DNA from 3 places in the Frankia sp. CeCAU1 genome. Region 2 is predicted to be linked to each of the others. Evidence: riboswitches for the same ligand, from Rfam matches in the RefSeq annotation. Region 2 holds a riboswitch; each other region holds the start of a gene.
What was found. Region 2 has a riboswitch for cyclic di-AMP ahead of AC08OO_RS13980 (peptidoglycan-binding protein). Riboswitches for the same ligand answer to the same signal wherever they lie in the genome.
Positions count from the first base shown of each region.

Region 1 (5,829 bases), on a different contig from region 2:
GAGGAGATCCTGCACTCTGATGCCCGTACGGGCAACCTTGTCGCCGTAGGTGGGACCGATGCCGCGACCGGTGGTACCGATCCGCGCCTTGCCCAGGTAGCGCTCGATAACCCGGTCCAGCGCCCGGTGATGGGGCATGATCAGATGGGCGTTCGCGCTGATCAGGAGCCGGGAGACGTCGATGCCGCGGGCGATGAGCCCGTCCATCTCGGCCAGCAGCACGCCCGGGTCGATGACGACCCCGTTGCCGATCACGGGAACGCAGTCGGCCCGCAGCATGCCACTGGGAATCAGGTGGAGCGCGTAACTCTCCGCCCCGATGACCACGGTGTGGCCGGCGTTGTTGCCACCCTGGTAGCGGACGACGTAATCGACGGCGCCGCCCAGGAGGTCGGTCGCCTTTCCTTTTCCCTCGTCGCCCCACTGGGCGCCGATGAGGACAAGAGCAGGCACCGGGCGAGGTTACTAGGGATGGCGGGGTCGTGGGGCCGGCTGCGGCATCCTCGCTGGTCTCCACCACCGACACGGCCTGATGAACTCACTGTCAGGTGAAGCCGAGCTCACTGGCAGCGACGGGATCGCTGTCGGCCAGGAACATCCGGCAGCGGGTGGCCTCCTCGGCCTCCCCGATGGCCGCGGCCGCCCGACCGAGAGCGGCGAGCGAACGCAGGAACCCGCGGTTGGGTTCGTGTGACCAGGGGATCGGCCCGTTGCCCTTCCAGCCCGAGCGGCGCAGGGCGTCGAGGCCGCGGTGATAGCCCGTGCGGGCGTAGGCATAGGCCTCGACGGGTCGTCCGCCGGTGAGCGCGAGCTCGGCGAGCGCGGCCCAAGGCACGCTGAACGCGGGCAGCCGGGCGGCGACGGCATCCGGCGGATCACCGGCGACCAGCGCATCGGTCGCGGCCGCGTCGGAGGGCAGGAGCGTCGGCGGCGGACCGGAGAGCAGGTTGGGCTTTCCCGAGGTGGACGGCGTCATCATGAGTGCATCCTGCCCGACGACCGGCCGCACACGTCATGGAGGTCACCCCGGACGCGCTTGCCCTGCGCGCACGGTGACCGGTCGGTCAGGCCCTGACGCTGACGTTCCACAGATTCTGGCCGACGACCCCGGGTTGACCGTCGCTCACCCGGGTGAGGTACGAGTACAGCGCGGCGATGCCCTGCGACTGCGGTCCGAACTTGCCGTCGACGGTGAGTACGAAGCCCTTCTGACGCATCCTGTCCTGCCAGACGAAGGCGTCCGGGCGAACGTCGTCGCTCAGGGACGCGTCGAGGACCGTGCCCCTGAACGAGCCGTCCCCCATCTCCCGGCGGGCCCGGTCCAGCGTCATGGGGGGTTCCACCGGGGTGATGGCCTGCTGGATGACGTCACCGGAGCCGCCCGGGACACTGGCCGGGCCGTTGTTGGTCAGGCCCATCTTGACCGAGCAGGACGGCCATGGCTGCCAGCCCCGCTGGTTGTAGAGCTTCGCGGCCGCCTCGTCCTGCGTGGCGGGCGATGCCTGGTACGGGCGGCCGGAGTACCCGAGCCCGTGCCAGGTCTGGTCGTCGAACTGGTAGGCACCGGAGAAGCCGTTGCCGGTGTTGACCGCGTAGTTGCCGCCGGACTCGCATTGGCGGAGCTTGGCGAAGTCGTCGGAGGTGGCCGCGCCCGCCGGAGCCGCGGTGACCGCGAGGCCGCTGCCGACGATGGCCGTGACCGCGCCGGTGGTGCGCAGGATGCGACCGGCGGGCGATGGGGCCTGCGGTGCTCGATGTCTGCCGCCACGACGCCCAGAGGGCATGTCAGTCCAATCCCGTCGCCTGCGGGGTGAGCTGTCGGGTGCGGGCTGGGATGGCCCGGCCGGAGGATCCGACCCCGGGTGGGAACCGCTCTCCACCATGGGCCGGGACGCACCGGCTTTACCCCAAGGACGCCGCTTGCGGCGCCCGAAATGTGGGTCCCCCACTCCTGCCCGCTGCGGTCGATGTTCGTTCCGGCCGCTCGTACGGGGGCAGGACTCGGCGTCCGTCCGGGCGGCCTCGCCGACGAGGCGAGTGAGCGGCACTCTAGCGAGAACCGCTCATGGAGCGCAAACCGGGGTGGTCCGGAGTAACCAGTGAGGATCGCGCGAATCGTGCCACTTCCATACAGGTTCCGCAGGTGGCTCGCTGGTCCTGCTGTTCCTCGTCGGCCCTGCCGGAGGCCGGTCAGGGTGCGGTCCGGGTGATGCTGGTGGTGGGTTGTACGGGCCGGCCCGTACGGGCCGTCAACCGGAGATCGCCCGGAGGCCTGTCGGGCCAGCCCGTCGTCGAGGTGAGATCCCCTGACCGGTGTCGCCGGGGTGGGATGTCCGGTTCCCGCGGCGGTCGTCCCTCCGCCACGGGAGCGGAGCGAATGGATCAGCTGATGGAGTTGATGGAGCTGATGGAGAGGATCAGCGGATCAGCGGAAGGTGGCCCGCCAGGTCGCCGGGCCGACGATGCCGTCGACGGCGAGTCCCTTGGCGGCCTGCAGGGCGCGGGCGACTGCGGCGGAGCGTGGTCCGTAGCGGCCGTCGATCGTGAGCGGATAGCCCAGATGGTTGACGCGGGCCTGCCAGGCCCGCACGTCGTCACGTACCTGCCTGGCCAGTGCGGTCGTCAGGTTACGGGTGAATACAGGAGTGCTCATGGAGATGGGACTGACCGTCAGCTCGCGGCGTTCCGTCGTGCGCGAGGCCTGGCCCGAGGAGCTCGACGAGCCGCCCGCGAGCTGGTCGGCGCCCATCCCGCGGCCACAGGCCGGCCACTGGCCGAAGCCGGACCGCCGGGCGAGCTTGAGTGCGGCCTCGTCCTGGACGGCCGGGGGAGCCTGGTGCGGCAGACCGCCGTAGCCGAGGCTGTGCCAAGTGCTGGCGGAGAACTGGTAAGCGCCGTAGTACGCGTTGCCGGTGTTGGTCGTGTAGTCACCGCCGGACTCGCACTGCCGCAGGCCCGTCCAGGTGGTGGCCGCATCGGCCGGCTGGCTGAGCGCGAAGGTGCCGCCCACCGCCGCCGCGAGTACTGGCGCGACCACGAGGGCCCGGGCCCGGCTGCGGGTACCGGCGCGGCATTGTCGGCCACTGATACGTGCGTCGGACATGTCTTGTGGTCCTTCCCCACGCCTGCGAGGTGAGCTGTCGGATTCGGGCTGGGAACTGCCCGGCCGTGCCAGGGATCCCTGGAGACGGAAGCCGCACCGGAAATACCTTTCCGTGTGGTCGTCGCACATGGCTTCACCCCGAGAGCATCGAATCCTTTCGATACTCGGAGATGGGTCCCCCGTTCCTGCCGCCCGGTTCGAGAAATCGTCGGCCAGGGGCAGGATTCGGCGTGCCGCCCGACGAATGCCCGACGTTGTTGCCGGGCACGGCGAAAACCATAACCACGCCGCCCGGCGAGTCGCCAAGCATTGAATAGGGTGCGTGAAAAAGAGCACACTCGGCGCGCCTGCTTGAGTAGGAACTGGCGGCCTGGTATCGCGCGTGCGCGCCCGCTCATCAACCTGGCGGTACGGCGTGCGGAGGCATTTGTGCTCGGCCGGTCACCCTGTTTGCCGATGGTCGACGATGAGCGGAGAGTCCCACATCAGGCCAGATGTGTGACATGTCGACAAAGGCGTGACGGCCCTGCTACGAGATCGACGCGAGTGATCGTCCTGATACTACACTTCGTCCATTGAAGCCTGTTTTTGTGAGAAAAACAACGGAAATCGGGCGGTAACTTACAGCGTTGTGATTTTTGCACACGGCGGATTCAATCGGACACCTACTGTAAAAAGCGCCTGTCGGGCCACCGCAGTGGGCGAAGGGGTTCCGTGGGGGCGGGGCGGTAGGTGAACGGTTACCGAAGGTCCGGTGCGTGTCCGCTCATTTGGCCGAAACCTGCTGGTTGCCGGCGGGGGCGGCGTTACGCGAGGAGCGGGGTGCCGCGCCCGCTAAACAGTGGTCCCCCAGCCGTCGGAGCGACCGGGGGACCGTGCGGGCCGGCATAGTACGGGAAATCGGCGGGTCGTGCATCGGACCGGGGCGGGTCGGATGTCCGCCGCGTGCCGGTCGTTCCGTCCGCCGGAAATGATGGAGAGGGTCGGACCGAGGGGCCCGGAGAATGTCCTCGGACGAGCGGCGGCGGTTGCTCGGTTGCCTGGTTTCGCGGCCGGCGGCTATCTGTCCGCCTGTCCGCCGGCCGGCGGACAGGCCGGCCGGTATCCGACGAACCGATCCCGCCAGCCGGCGTGCGCTCCTGGGCCGGACTATGCCCGCCCGAGGCTGGTGCCGGCGGAACGGAGGTCCTCACACGCCTGGGCGACGCGGGCCGCCATGCTGCTCTCCGCGAGCTTTCCGTAGGTACGCGGGTCGTACGCCTTCTTCACGCCGACCTCACCGTCCACCTTGAGAACGCCGTCATAGTTTTTGAACACGTGGTCCACGATGGGGCGGGTGAATGCGTACTGGGTGTCCGTGTCCACGTTCATCTTGACCACCCCGTAGTCGAGGGTCTCGCGGATTTCGGTGAGAGCCGACCCGCTACCGCCGTGAAAGACGAGGTTGAACGGCTTCGCGCCGGCTGGCAGCCCGAGCTTCCTGGCGACGTACTCCTGTCCTTCGTGCAGAATCGTCGGGCGTAGCTTGACGTTTCCGGGCTTGTACACACCGTGCACGTTGCCGAAGGTGGCGGCGAGCAGGTAGCGCCCCTTCGCGCCGGTGCCGAGCACCTCGGCCGTCCGCCACATGTCCTCCGGCGTCGTGTAGAGCTTCTCGTCGATCGCGCCGACGACGCCGTCCTCCTCGCCGCCGACGACCCCGATCTCGACCTCGAGAACAATCTTCGCGGCGGCGGCGTCCGCGAGTAGTTCTTCGGCGATCTTGAGGTTCTCCTCGAGGGGGACCGCCGAGCCGTCCCACATGTGCGACTGGAAGAGCGGCTCGCGCCCCTGGGCCACCCGATTCTTCGAGATCGCGATCAAGGGACGGATGTAGGTGTCAAGCTTGTCGGCCGGGCAGTGGTCGGTGTGCAGGGCGATGTTGACCGGATACGCCTCCGCGACGTGGTGGGCGAACTCGGCCAGTGCCTCCGCGCCGAGGACCATGTTCTTCACCGTCGAGCCGGACAGGTACTCGGCACCGCCGGTGGACACCTGCACGATGCCGTCACTGCCGGCTTCGGTGAAGCCCCGCAGCGCGGCGTTCAGGGACTGCGACGAGGTCACGTTGATCGCGGGGTAGGCGAAGGACTGGGCCTTCGCCCGGTCGAGCATCTCGGCGTATACGTCTGGCGTGGCGATGGGCATCGGTGGGGCTCCTTACGAACCTGTAGGGGCGCCGATCAGCCATGCACCCGCGGTGCAGGGCAGCCGGATCGGGCCGAAGCCCGCCGTGGACTCCTGATGGGCGAAGGGTATGACGCCTTGCCCCGTCCCGGGGTCGGATGCGGCTGACGTCGCCGGCGCGGTGCGGATCCGCGCGATGTGGTCCCCGCCGACTTGGTCGGCGGGTGCCGACCAAGGGCCGGCACACTGGTCGAGTGGACGTCGGCAGCCTGTCCGGGATGACGCTGTACGTCGTCCTCTTCGCGGTCATCTTCGTCGAGAGCGGGATCCTGATCGGGTTCTGGCTTCCGGGTGACACCATTCTCTTCGCGGCCGGGCTGATGGCGGCGGACGCGGCGTCGAACGTGTCCGTCGCGGTCCTCGCGATCGGGGTCGCGGCGGCAGCCACCGTCGGGGCGGCGGCGGGCTACTACACCGGGCATCGTCTCGGCCGGCCGTACCTGGAGCGCAGGCACGCCACGGTGCTGGCCCGTACGGAGGAATTCTACCGGCGGTTCGGG
Region 1 is NZ_CDWWXA010000126.1:318-6,146, reverse strand. It holds gene AC08OO_RS18620 (adenylosuccinate synthase) at 1-453, opposite strand, end outside; gene AC08OO_RS18615 (DUF3151 domain-containing protein) at 545-979, opposite strand; gene AC08OO_RS18610 (transglycosylase family protein) at 1,065-1,784, opposite strand; gene AC08OO_RS18605 (transglycosylase family protein) at 2,426-3,103, opposite strand; cyclic di-AMP (ydaO/yuaA leader) riboswitch at 3,122-3,334, opposite strand; gene fbaA (class II fructose-bisphosphate aldolase) at 4,253-5,290, opposite strand; gene AC08OO_RS18595 (DedA family protein) at 5,494-5,829, shown strand, end outside.
Region 1: linked by a shared signal. The riboswitch ahead of AC08OO_RS18605 (transglycosylase family protein) and the one ahead of AC08OO_RS13980 (peptidoglycan-binding protein) in region 2 are both predicted to bind cyclic di-AMP.

Region 2 (5,829 bases):
TGGCGGCCGCCGGGGTGACGCTCGTCCCCACCCTGTCGCCCTACCAGGACCTGGCGGCGCTGGCGGCCACCGGAGTGCTGCCGGGCTGGGCGGTGGACCGAGCCGAGGCCACCGAGGCCGCGCTGGCCGGCACGATCGCGGTCGCCCGCGCGGCGGGGGTGCCGATCGCGCTCGGCAGCGACGCCCGGCACCGCACCCGGCACGGCACGAACCTGGCCGAGATCAGCCGGCTGCGCCATGCCGGGCTCACCCCACCCGAGGCGCTGCTCGCCGCGACCGCGACCGGAGCCCGGCTCTTCGGACTGGGTGAGGGAGCCGGCCGCATCGCCGTCGGCTCCGCCTTCGACGCGATCCTGCTCGACGCGGACCCCGGGGACCTGTCGATCTTCGAGCGGCCGGGCGCTGTGAGCGGAGTGTTCCTTGGCGGTCGCGCGGTGCTGCCCCACCCGCGGCTGCCCGGGAACCTGGTCCGCCCCACCATGGTGATGGAAGAGGTGCCGAGAATCGCTCCCGAGTGGCCCGCGGCGTCGCAGCCCGGCTGACTCTCCGGTTTTCCGGAATGTTCACGAAATATAAAAAGAAATACCCTTAGTATGGCTCGCGGGATTTCGTCGGATCCGCTCTGGGACGGCGATTGACCGAGATGCGGATCGGCCCCTGAAAGCTATCGTCGTAGGGGCCCCGCTGCCGGCTGCCGTCAGGTGGTCCGGGCCGTTCGCTGGTACGGGGTGCCGCGTCTCCAACGCCTGGAGGGTTCTCATGCAGCACGCTGAAATGATCAATAAGAACATGCGGAAGGCCATCGAGGAGTGTATGTCCTGCTCGGCTCTGTGCGAGGAGACGATCTCCTACTGCATGGACATGCCGGGCGCCATGATGGAGCCGGCGAACATGCGGCTGATGATGGACTGCGCGGCCGTCACCAGGACCTGCGCCGACATGATGTGCCGGATGTCGCCGATGCACGGGGAAATGTGCGCGATGTGCGCGCGGATCTGCGTGATGTGCGCTGAGATGTGCGAGAGGATGCCGCAGGATCAGCAGCTCGCCAAGCTCGCCGGCGCATGCCGGTCCTGCGCGGAGAGCTGCAACACGATGGTGGGCGCCGCCGCCTGAGCCGCGTCCGGCCCGACGGCGCCGGGGCGCAGCCGGCGGTCACCCGACTCCGCCCCGGCGTCCGGCTGTGCGGCGGCGCGCGGCACATGATGCGCGGCCACCGGTCACGACCGGTGGCTACGGTTACGTATCCTCGGACGGACATGGGGTGAAACACCTGAGTAACAATTTTGACCATGTTGACAGGTAGCCGTCGGATAGGCAAAATATGGTCATGTTCTCCTCGGTGGATCGGATGACCCCCCTGGTCTTCCGTGGCCACATTGACTTCCTGAGAGTGGCCTCGTCCGGTTGTCCGGCCCGGCCGCTTCACGTGCTTTACTAGCCTCCTCGGCTTTCCCTCGCTCTCGGTGTTCCCTCTGGCGTTCTCCTGATTCACGGTCGCTCGATAGGGCTGTCTGTAGATCGTCATCGCCTGCGTGGACGCCAGCTGCCTCGGTATCGATGTCCGGTCAGTACCGGGTACATCTCTGGACGGTTTCCGATCGGAGCATGTTGTGTCGTCCCTGGCTTCGTCATCATACTTTCGTCCGCGCCCCCGTGGATATGTGGGGGGGCCGGGAACCCGTTACTGGCCCAGTGGTGATCCCACCCACTCGAGAAGAGCCAGTGTGGTCCTTCTCCCCGGTCGTGGAGAATCCGCCGAACATTTCGAGGGCCTAGCTTTCCGGCTCGCGCTCGACGGCTATCAGGTGACGTTTCTCGACCACGGGAGAGACACCGTCCTCGCCCTTGGTGAGGCGCGTGCCCCCGATGGTCCGTTCGTCCTGCTGGGTTCGGACAGCGGGGCCCTGCGGGCGTTGGTCGGCGCCGGTTCGCCAGCGGTCCGGCCGGATGCCCTCGTGTTGCTCGACCTGCCGCTGGTGTACCGGAAGATCGCGGGCGAGGATCCGGGACAACCGATCCCACGGTCGCTTCCCGACCTGCCGATCCTGTTGCTCCATGCCGAGCGCGACGAGGTCAGCCCGCTTGCGCTGGCGCGCATGATGACGCGGACCGCGCGCCGGGCCCGGCTGGCGTCGCTGCCCGGGGGGCATGGCGTGCTCGCCGGCCCCGGCCGGCGTGCGGTCGGCGCGCACATCCTGCTGTTCCTCGAGAACCTCCGTGTCCCGCGGCTGACCCCACGGCAACGGCAGCGGGACCGTTCGGTCGACTGATCTCGCCCGGTGCCGGGCGCGCCCGCGTGCCGGTCCGATGGGGGTGTGCCTTCGCGGGAGGCCCAACCGCTCAGCAGGTGTTTCCTCGGCGGGTGCCGGCGCGAATCACGCGAATCCGCGGGTCAGTCGTCCGTCCCGTACCGCATCGTCCGTTTTCCAACGGCGCCGGCTTCGAGCCGCAGGCTCGAAGCCGGCGCCGTTCGCGTTTGCGTACCCGTCCGCACGCCACCCGACCCCCGGGCCAGGCTTCCGCTTGCCGGGCTTGCCGGGCTTGCCGGGGGCTGCCGGACGGCCGGGCGGTCCCGGTGACTACCGGACCTCGTGGCCACCGGTCCCCGTCTCGACGGACCGGTCATATCGCCAAGATCCGGTCGTGACGGGTGATCTGCGTCGCTACCGGTAGCTGCTATTGATGTCCGAGAGTTGCGGCATCGCAGTGTTATGCACGCATCGTGACCAACATGCGCCCAGATTCGGCACAACTCGTACTTGTCACTACGGTCTGTAGTTCGCTACGGTTGCGGGGTATCAACAGCTCCGGGCCGACGCCGAGTTCTGTCCACGGTCCGCAGCTCCCTCCGAGAGATCTTGGGCAGAAGCGGGGGAACCACGTTCCTCCGGGTGGCTCGTTGCGTGCCGCCCTTGGGGTTAAGCCGTTACGCGCACGCCGCGGAAACGGCCGGGCTTCCCGGCCCGAACCCGACAGCTAACCTCGCAGGCGTACGGGAAGGACTCGACGTTGCCTGTGTTTCAGGAACGCTCGGCTCCGGTCTTCTGGACCGTGACGCCGTTCGGCGCGACCCGCGGTGCGTCCCCGCCATACGGGGCGCCGTTCTCGCCCTGACGTCTTCGCGAGAACGTGCCATCCGGTCGGTGCCCGTACCGGCCGATCGCGCTGACGCGCCATACCACCAGCTCGGCTGAAAGCCACCCGGCCTCGTCGTCTGTGGTCGGCTGACCCCTGCCGTCCACCGGGCCCGTCAGGCCTGGAACGGAATGACCACGGCCGCCTGCCGTGCTGTTCAGCCCATCGAGCCCGGAATCCCCAGGGCGCGTCGATCGGTCGTCCCCGGTCGTCCCAGGACGTCCTCTCGGCGTACCGGGAGACCGGCACTGGGTGTTGCCCTTCTCCAGCGCGGTCGTCTCCGCTCGCCCTCCTTCGAGCGGCATCCCTCCCCTCGATCACCCGTCTGTGTTCGACGACACCGAAATGAGATGTCAAAGAAATGGCCAAGGGAAAGCATCGGAAACGTTCCACCCGGACCCGGGGCGCCGTTGTCGCCGCCGTCGGTGTGATCGGCGCCGGCGCCGGCATTTTCGCCACCGCGAGCCCGGCCCGGGCCGCCACCACGGTCCCCGATGTGACGATCGCCAGCGCGGCCGCGAACGCGGGACTGCCCGACTGCCGCGGCGTTCCGCTGGCCACCTGGGTCGCGGTGGCTCTTGCGGAGTCCGGCGGCAACCCCTACGCCCACGCCACCTATGGCGAGGACTCGCGCGGCCTGTGGCAGATCAACATGCGGGCCCACGCCGGCTGGGTGGGTAACCGCAACCTCTACGACCCGGCCGTCAACGCCTGGGCGGCGAAGAAGGTCTGTGAAGGCCAGGGCATCACCGCCTGGAGCGCCTACACCAACGGCCTGCACTACCGCTACCTGGCCCGGGGACAGGCGGCGGCGGCCGCCGTCTCGCGCGGCGTGCGGTTAACGAACATCTCCTACTCCTCGCTGGCTGCCCCGGCGCGTGCGGCCGTGGTGGCACCCGCGGCCCGCTACCCGTCGCTGGCCGTCGGCCTCGGGTTCCGTCTCGACGTCCACCAGATCCAGAAGAGGCTCGCCAGCCTTGGCTACCCGATCAGCGTGGATGGGAAGTTCGGGTATCAGACCAACCACATGGTCAAGGACTTCCAGCTGAAGCATGGTCTGGTGGTTGACGGGATCGTCGGACCGCAGACGCGGGCGAAGCTCGGGATCTGACTCTGATCGAGGCCCGCCGACCGGGCTCCGCTGCCGTCGGCCGGTATTCCCGACCCACCCAAGGGCGCTGCTCGATATCCGCACGCACCGGATGACTACCCGGGGTGAGGTGGGGGTATTCAGCCACCGGGCCAGCACCGGGCCGGGCGGGGGACCCCCGGCCGGGCGGCGCCACCCGGCCCGGGGACGCCACCCGGCCCGGGGACGCCACCCGGCCCGGGGCACCGGCCCGGGGCACCGGGCCGGGAGACGGCACCGGCCCGCACGGGACCAGCCGGCCCGCACGGGAAAACCGAAACGGGGGCCCGATCGATGAGAGCCACGATGCTCGACGACTACCTACCTGAGGCGAGTCCGAACGCATCCTCCGTGACCGGGGCCGGTCTCCTGTTCGCGGTCCTGGGGCCGCTGGAGGTGCGGCGATCCTCGGGCGAGCAGGTCCGCATCGACCAGCGCAAGAAGCGCATACTGCTGCTGGCCCTGCTGCTGCACGCCGGCCAGTGGGTGAGTGTGGACGGGATGCGGCTCGCGCTCTGGCAGGACGCCCCGCCGCGCTCCGCCGGGGGCAACATCAAGACTTATCTCTCGGAGCTGCGGCACACCCTCCGGCCGCCCCTGGACACGTCCGGAGCCGGGGGGAACGGCCCCGGACGCATCGAGAGCCGGCCGGGGGAGTACCGCCTGGTCGTCGCGTCCGGTGAGATCGACGCTAAGCGGTTCGAATCGGCCGCCGAGCAGGGCCGCGCCGCCGTGCGCGCCGGCTCGCCGGAACGCGCTGCCGGGTTTTTCGAAGGCGCCCTCGCGCTGTGGCGGGGGGACGCGTTCGACGAGCTCCCGGCGGAGATCGCGGGCGCGGAGGTCCTCCGGCTGGAGGAGGCTCGCTGGGCGGTGTGCGAGGACCTGATCGACGCCCGCCTGGCCCTCGGCGAGTACGACCGGGTGCTGCCGACCCTGCGGGCGCTCACGGTCGAACATCCGACCCGGGAACGTCTCTGGGCCCAGCTGATCCTTGCGTTGGAACACACCGGCCGGCGGGCCGAGGCACTGGCCGAGTACCAGACGGTCTACCGGCGGCTGGTGACCGAACTCGGGATCGAGCCCGGTGTCGAACTGCGGCGTGCCCATCAGCATGTACTGAATCCGGACTCGTGGGTCACCTGATGCCACGGCCGTGCCTGCCGAGCCGTGGGCCGGAAGTCAGCTGAACCGCCAGTGAACCCGGCGGGGGAATTTCAACCATACGGGCTGGACCAGCCGGCCGGCGCCCGGGCCACGCGCGCGGCGCCGCCGTGTATCGCCACCGGGGTGCACCTCACCGGGGCGCACGCCACCGAGCGAGGGCGCGCGGAAACCGCTGAGGAGAAGACGATGAAGGCTATCTACCTCCCCCCGCGACTGGAAGATGCCAGCAGCTTCGCCGCAGTGACGAACGGCCGCTGGGGCTGGGGGCGTGACTACTCCTGGCGGCGTTTTGCGTGACGGCGGCCGGGGTGGCGGTGGTCCCGATTCCGTCCTGCTGGTTTCTGGTGCTGGCCGACCGTGATCCCGTCGTGCGTCCGCCGGGGGCTCGTCGCATGCTG
Region 2 is NZ_CDWWXA010000072.1:15,576-21,404, forward strand. It holds gene AC08OO_RS13965 (amidohydrolase family protein) at 1-542, shown strand, start outside; gene AC08OO_RS13970 (four-helix bundle copper-binding protein) at 760-1,116, shown strand; gene AC08OO_RS13975 (alpha/beta hydrolase) at 1,728-2,273, shown strand; cyclic di-AMP (ydaO/yuaA leader) riboswitch at 2,840-3,008, shown strand; gene AC08OO_RS13980 (peptidoglycan-binding protein) at 3,500-4,249, shown strand; gene AC08OO_RS13985 (AfsR/SARP family transcriptional regulator) at 4,574-5,410, shown strand; gene AC08OO_RS13990 (lasso RiPP family leader peptide-containing protein) at 5,618-5,728, shown strand; gene AC08OO_RS13995 (asparagine synthase-related protein) at 5,740-5,829, shown strand, end outside.

Region 3 (5,829 bases), on a different contig from region 2:
CGCCTTTGACGTCACCCGGCCGTCGACGACGAGGCTGACCCGCGCCGCCCGCGCCTCGGTTCCCAGCGCGCGGGCGGGCACCTGGACATTCAAATGGTAGTCGCGCGACTCGATTCCCCACGCGCCGGTACGGTACCGGAAGGTACTCGTTCTGGTAGACCTCCGCGGCGAAGGCACTCATCAGTCCTCCACCCGGGCGGCCACCACCGTGATGTTGTCGTGTCCCCCGGAGTTGATGGCGAAGTCGACGAGGTGGCGGGCGACGTCGATGGCCTCGCAGCGGGGTGGGAGCTGGTTGACGAGCGCGGCCATCACGTCTGGCCGGGACGCGTAGTTCCACAGCCCGTCGCTGCAGACCAGTACCGTGGCCGGCGCCTCGATCGGGAACATCTCGGTGTGCGGCGCGACGTCCTCGACGTCGCCGCCCAGCCAGCGGGTGAGGGTGTGCGCCCGCCGGTGCGTCTCGGCCTCGTTGGCCGGGATGAGCCCCGCGCGCGCGGCCTCGGCCGCCCAGGTGTCGTCGGCGGTCAGCCGCTCGCACCAGCGCGGACCGAGCAGGTAGACCCGGCTGTCGCCGACCCAGCCGACCGTGACCATGCCCGGCCCGTCCGGGGTCGGCGGGGTGACGATGGCCGCGGCGAACGTGCACGACGGCGCCATCCGCCCCTCGGCCGCGCTGAGTTGGGCGATGGTCGCCTGGGCCGCGTCGACGGCGGCGTGCAGCGCGGCCTCGGCGTCCTCCGGGGAGAACCCGCCGACGACCGCGCGGGGCGATGTTCGCGGCTTCTTGTAGTCGGCATACGACGGTTCGAGGATGTCGAGCATCTCCTCGGCCCGGCTGACGCCGCGCGACGGGCGGGTGCCGTGGTGGACGGGGCGCCCCGGGCCGTGGGCACGCACCGCATCCGCGAGGACGGCCATGGCGGCGGTCGCCGCGGCGGCCGAGGCCTGCCCGGAGCCCGGAGTGGTCGATACGCCGTCACACACCACCGCGATCAGCGTGCCGTACACGACGGCCAGGCCCATGGCGTCCTCGTTGGTGGTGTGCCGGACGCCGCGGTCGCACACGCCGGCGAGCTGGCCGAGGTCGACCTCGCTGTGGTCGGCGTCGCCGTGGCCGGGGTTCGGACCCTCCAGCCCGTGACCACAGACCTCGCAGTACCGGTCGTCGGTATACACCGGTGCCGCGCACACCGGGCAGCGACCCAGGTCGTCGTCGAGTTCGAACGGCCCGCTCCCGGTGATCTGGTAGGCGACCGTGGGGGCGTCGTCATGCGGGTTGAGGTCCACCGTCATGCCGCCGGGAGAAAGCGGACGCGGCCGGAAACAGCCGGGAGAACGCATGCGGGCGGTGTGCGCAGAGCCATGTGCTGGGTGCCTCCTGCCCCTGACGATCGGGTCGCTGACGATCGGGTCGCTGACGGCCGGATCGTCGATGCTCGCCGTGGCCGTCTCGGGACACCGACGGCGCGCGCCCGATGATCGGCCGAAGTGGTCGCACTCGTCGAGCTGGTCATCACACATTCATGAAGACGTATTCTCCCAGCTTCCCCCACGGCACGTCGAGGGTGTAGATCGCCGTGCCGGCGACCTGATCCGACGCGCCCGCCATCGTCGGCGGGCGACCCTAAAAGAGCGTAAAGGCCGGGGGTGGATGGTGGCAGGGCCCCCGCATCCCGGGGAACCCCGGGCCTGCCGATCGGCGTGGTCACGCGGCCGCCGCTCATGACCCGCACCTCCGCTCGCGTCGTCACGTCGTCTCCCCGGGTCCGCCTGGGCCGCCTGGGCCGCCGGGCCGGGAGGTGGCGCTCAACGTTCTATGCCGGGCATTCTCCAGGAGTGTCACCGCCGCGGCGGTGACACTGCCAGGTCGGGGAGCACACCCGCCGAACGCCCGCGGCGGCGTGCCGCGCGGCCCGGCCGCCGTGACGAGCGCGGTACCGTAGGCCTCCACTCCGCCGAGCATGGTGAGACTGGCATCGAGATCGTCGATGTTGATCAGGTGGCACCCCGCCTCCGCCATGGGTCACCACCGGTCTTCGGCCCGCGACCACCCGGCGGCGGGTGGAAGAACGATGCGCACCTGACCCTCCTGACGCCGGTGAGGAGCGGCCGGACCACATCAGGTCGGGCCGTGGGCCTGCCGGCCCTCAGGATAGGGCGCCGGATCCCCGGAAACGGCCATGTCGAGGTATGCCCATGGCAGAGCTCCTCCGCCGAGTTCCTGCCGAGCGCGCCCCGACACGCCGGTGTCGTCCGCCGTATACCGTGGTCACATGGTCATTCCCCGGGCGTGTAATGGTCGGTGGTCCTGATGGCCGGCGCCGCTCGCCGGGACAGCGGGATCGCCCGCGGCGGTCAGGGCGGTCGGGCCGCCAAGGCCGGTTCCCACCGCAAGGGGGCCTCCACGGGCAGCGGCGGTCACGGCCGCAAGGCGCTGGAGGGCCGTGGGGCCACTCCGCCCGCGCAGCTGCGCCCCGGCCATCCCGCCCAGCGTCGTGCGGCGGCGGCTGCTGCGGCCCGTTCCGCCTCGGCCGGAGCCGAGCGGAGTCGAGCGGCCGCCGGCCGGCGCGGGGATGGTGGCCGCGCCGTCGCAGCTGCGGCCACCACCGGGCCGAGCGCCGTGGGGGGTTCCGCGGGGGCCGGGCGCCCACGGCGGACCGAGGGCGACGAGCTGGTGGTCGGGCGCAACGCGGTGGTCGAGGCGCTGCGGGCCGGGGTACCGTCGTCGACCCTTTTCATCGCCGGCGGGCTGGACTTCGACGAGCGGCTCGCCGACGCCCGCCGGCTCGCCGGGCGTGCCGGGATCGCCGTGGCCGACGTCGGCCGCACGGATCTCGACCGGATGTGTGGCACCGCTCCGCATCAGGGTCTCGCCCTCGTGGTACCGCCGTTCCGGTATGCCCATCCGGATGATCTCCTCGCCCGCGCGCGCTCGTCTCCTCCGGGTCTGCTGGTGGCGTTGGACGGGGTCACCGATCCTCGCAACCTCGGGGCCGTGGTGCGCTCGGCCGCCGCCTTCGGTGCCCACGGCGTCGTCGTCCCGGAGCGTAGGGCCGCCGGCGTGACCGCCGCGGCCTGGAAGACCTCGGCGGGGGCTGCCGCCCGGCTGCCGGTGGCGCGCGCCACCAACCTCGCCCGCACGCTCGTCTCCTACGCGGCGGGCGGCCAGTTCGTTGTCGGTCTGGCCGCGGACGGTGAAGTGAGCATCGACGAGCTCACGATGGCGACCGACCCCCTCGTCCTGGTGATCGGTTCCGAGGGACGCGGGTTGTCCAGGCTGGTCGAGCAGCGCTGCGACGTGAGGGTCCGGATCCCCATGGCGGGTGCGGTGGAGTCCCTCAACGCGGGGGTGGCCGCCGGGATCACGCTGGCCGAGATCGCCCGCCGCCGTCGGATCGGCTGAGCCGGCCGATCGGTGGGTCCGCCGGGTCTCCGCCGGGCGGGGCCGCGGAAGTTGAGCTGGCCGACGTCGCCGTGACCGGGAAACCGTGACCGGGAAACGTAGCGTGCAGCCCCGTGTCCCGTCCGGGACACGGGGCTGCTGGCCGCGCGCCGATCAGTACCGGCCGGGCGTGGACGGTGAAGGCTGGTGCGGGAAGCCGGGCAGCTCAGATCTTGTGACCCCAGCACGGCTTCGAGGCGTACCAGGGGCTCGTCCCCTGCTGGGCGTACAGGATGCGGGCGCGCTGCCACTGCTCGGCGACGCTGGCGTGCTGCGGCAGACCCTTGCCGCCGACCCCGCGCCAGGTGCTGGGCAGAAACTGGAACAACCCGCCGGCGCCGATGGAGTTGACCGCGCGGGGGTTCCCCCCGGACTCACACGGGATCACCTTGGAGAGGAAGTGGTCGGCGTTCGTCGACGCGCTGGCCGGTTGGGACAGCGCGAGGCCACCGCCGATCGAGGCCGCGAGAGTGGTGGCGGCGATCAAGGCCCGGGAACCGAGCCTGATGCGGTTGAGGCCACGAGCGAGCGAACGAGCGTTGGACATTGAGTTGCCCTTCCCCACGCCTGCGAGGTGAGCTGTCGGGTTCGGGCTGGGAATGCCCGGCCGCGCATCGCGGCTTCACCCCGAGGACGTCTTCTATCGGCGCCCGGAATTGGTTCCCCCGCTCCTGCCAAAGGTTTGATTCTCGTCGAGCGGGGGCAGGATTCGGCGTGCCGCCCGACGCATGCCATCAGGTGACGGCACGGCAACGAACATAGCTGAGAGTGACCCGGGGAAAACAAGAGTACGTGAGGATGCACACAGTGCACCCCACTTACTTGTCCCGATCTTTTTAATGGTGTTTCGCGCCCGCGTGCGCGCCCGATCCTAGAGGTTGTTCAGTGGGCTGAAAATCCCCAGTTCGTGGCTGGGTCGTCACGCTGGCGGTAAACAATACGCGATGCGTGGAGAATCTGTTCCGCCGCGTGGCGATCGAGCCTCCACTACCCGCTGCCGGCAGTCTCCAACCAGGTTCCGAAAAAATCTGTGTCGACGTTCCGGCGGACCCGCACCTATCGCCTGCTTTCCGGACTATACGGCACGAGGGAACCATGTCATATGTCGGATCTACCAGTCCGTGTCGGACACCCGGTCCCGGCGCTGCGCCGTCGGCACGTCGGCACGTCGGCATGCCGCCACGCCGCCCGCGGGGCGGGTGCGTTCGGGCTGGTCAGCGGTTGTAGGACCAGGCCGAGCCGGTACCCCGGTACTGCTCCACCGGGATCGGTGTGGTTCCGGCCCGCATCCGATCCGTGTAGAGCTGACCGTGCAGGTGATCGATCTCGTGAGCGACGAGCCGCGCCAGCCCCTGCCGATAGACGGTGATGTGCCGGTTGCCATCGATATCGGTGTGTTCGACGTGCAGCTCCAGCGGCCGGGGGACGAGGCCACGGACGTCGAAGAAGCTCAGGCAGCCCTCGTACTGCTCGTCGGTCTCCCGGGAGGTCTCGATGACGCTGGGGTTGAGCAGCGTGAGCGTGTCGCCGCCCGCGGTACGCACGATCGCCGCGGCGCGGTTGATGCCGACCTGCGGCGCGGCGATGCCCAGGCCCTTGCCGAAGGTGTGCAGAACGGACACCCGTTCGAGGGCGGAGGACAGTTCGGCGACGACCCGGCGCGCGTCTTCGGCCTCGTTGGGCAGGGCGAAAGGGCGGGCCGGCTGCCGCAGGATCGCCTCACCCTCCTGCACGATGCCGACGGCCGCCATCTGATCGCTGGGACGTGTTCCGGTCTCCGTGGCCGGATCACGTTCCGGCACGGTGGCCCGGAAGTTCCATTCCAGTCGGTAGCGGGCGTGCAGCGGCGGCTCGGTGGTCGACCAGGTGAAGATCCGTCGGTCGCCGGAGTCGGTGCGGGCGATTGCGGTCCGCAACGGGAAGGCATCGGCGGTCATCGACGTCTCCATGCCCCAGACCACGGGATCCAGCTCGGCCGGAAAGTCCAGCCGGACCGAGAGGAAACTCGTCGGTACCCGCACGGCACGCTGGAACCACGGCCCCCACTTCTCCCTGCTCACCTGGTAGCTGTAGTTGATCCATGCCGATTCGCCGGGATAGAGCGGAAATCGTCCTCGGCTGTTCTCGAAGAGCAGCCAGACCTCCTTGAGCGCGTCCCAGTCGGTCTTGACCTGCCAGGCCATCTGCTCGCCGCCACAGTGCGCGCTGAGCTGGAGGTCCTCCCAGCGCAGCGGATCGGATCGGTACAACCGCGCGGAGCGTTCCGGATCTCCCGGGAACCGGTCGACCGATATCCGCATCAGATACCGGGTTACCGGTTCGCTGCCGGCGTTGAGAAGACGTCTTCGCTGGTGGGCGACGTACATGCTGTCGTCGTAGCGGAG
Region 3 is NZ_CDWWXA010000028.1:25,102-30,930, forward strand. It holds gene AC08OO_RS07675 (hypothetical protein) at 1-81, opposite strand, end outside; gene AC08OO_RS07680 (PP2C family protein-serine/threonine phosphatase) at 181-1,524, opposite strand; gene AC08OO_RS07685 (hypothetical protein) at 1,751-2,023, opposite strand; gene rlmB (23S rRNA (guanosine(2251)-2'-O)-methyltransferase RlmB) at 2,315-3,406, shown strand; gene AC08OO_RS07695 (transglycosylase family protein) at 3,612-3,992, opposite strand; cyclic di-AMP (ydaO/yuaA leader) riboswitch at 3,995-4,170, opposite strand; gene AC08OO_RS07700 (peptide deformylase) at 4,660-5,829, opposite strand, start outside.
Region 3: linked by a shared signal. The riboswitch ahead of AC08OO_RS07695 (transglycosylase family protein) and the one ahead of AC08OO_RS13980 (peptidoglycan-binding protein) in region 2 are both predicted to bind cyclic di-AMP.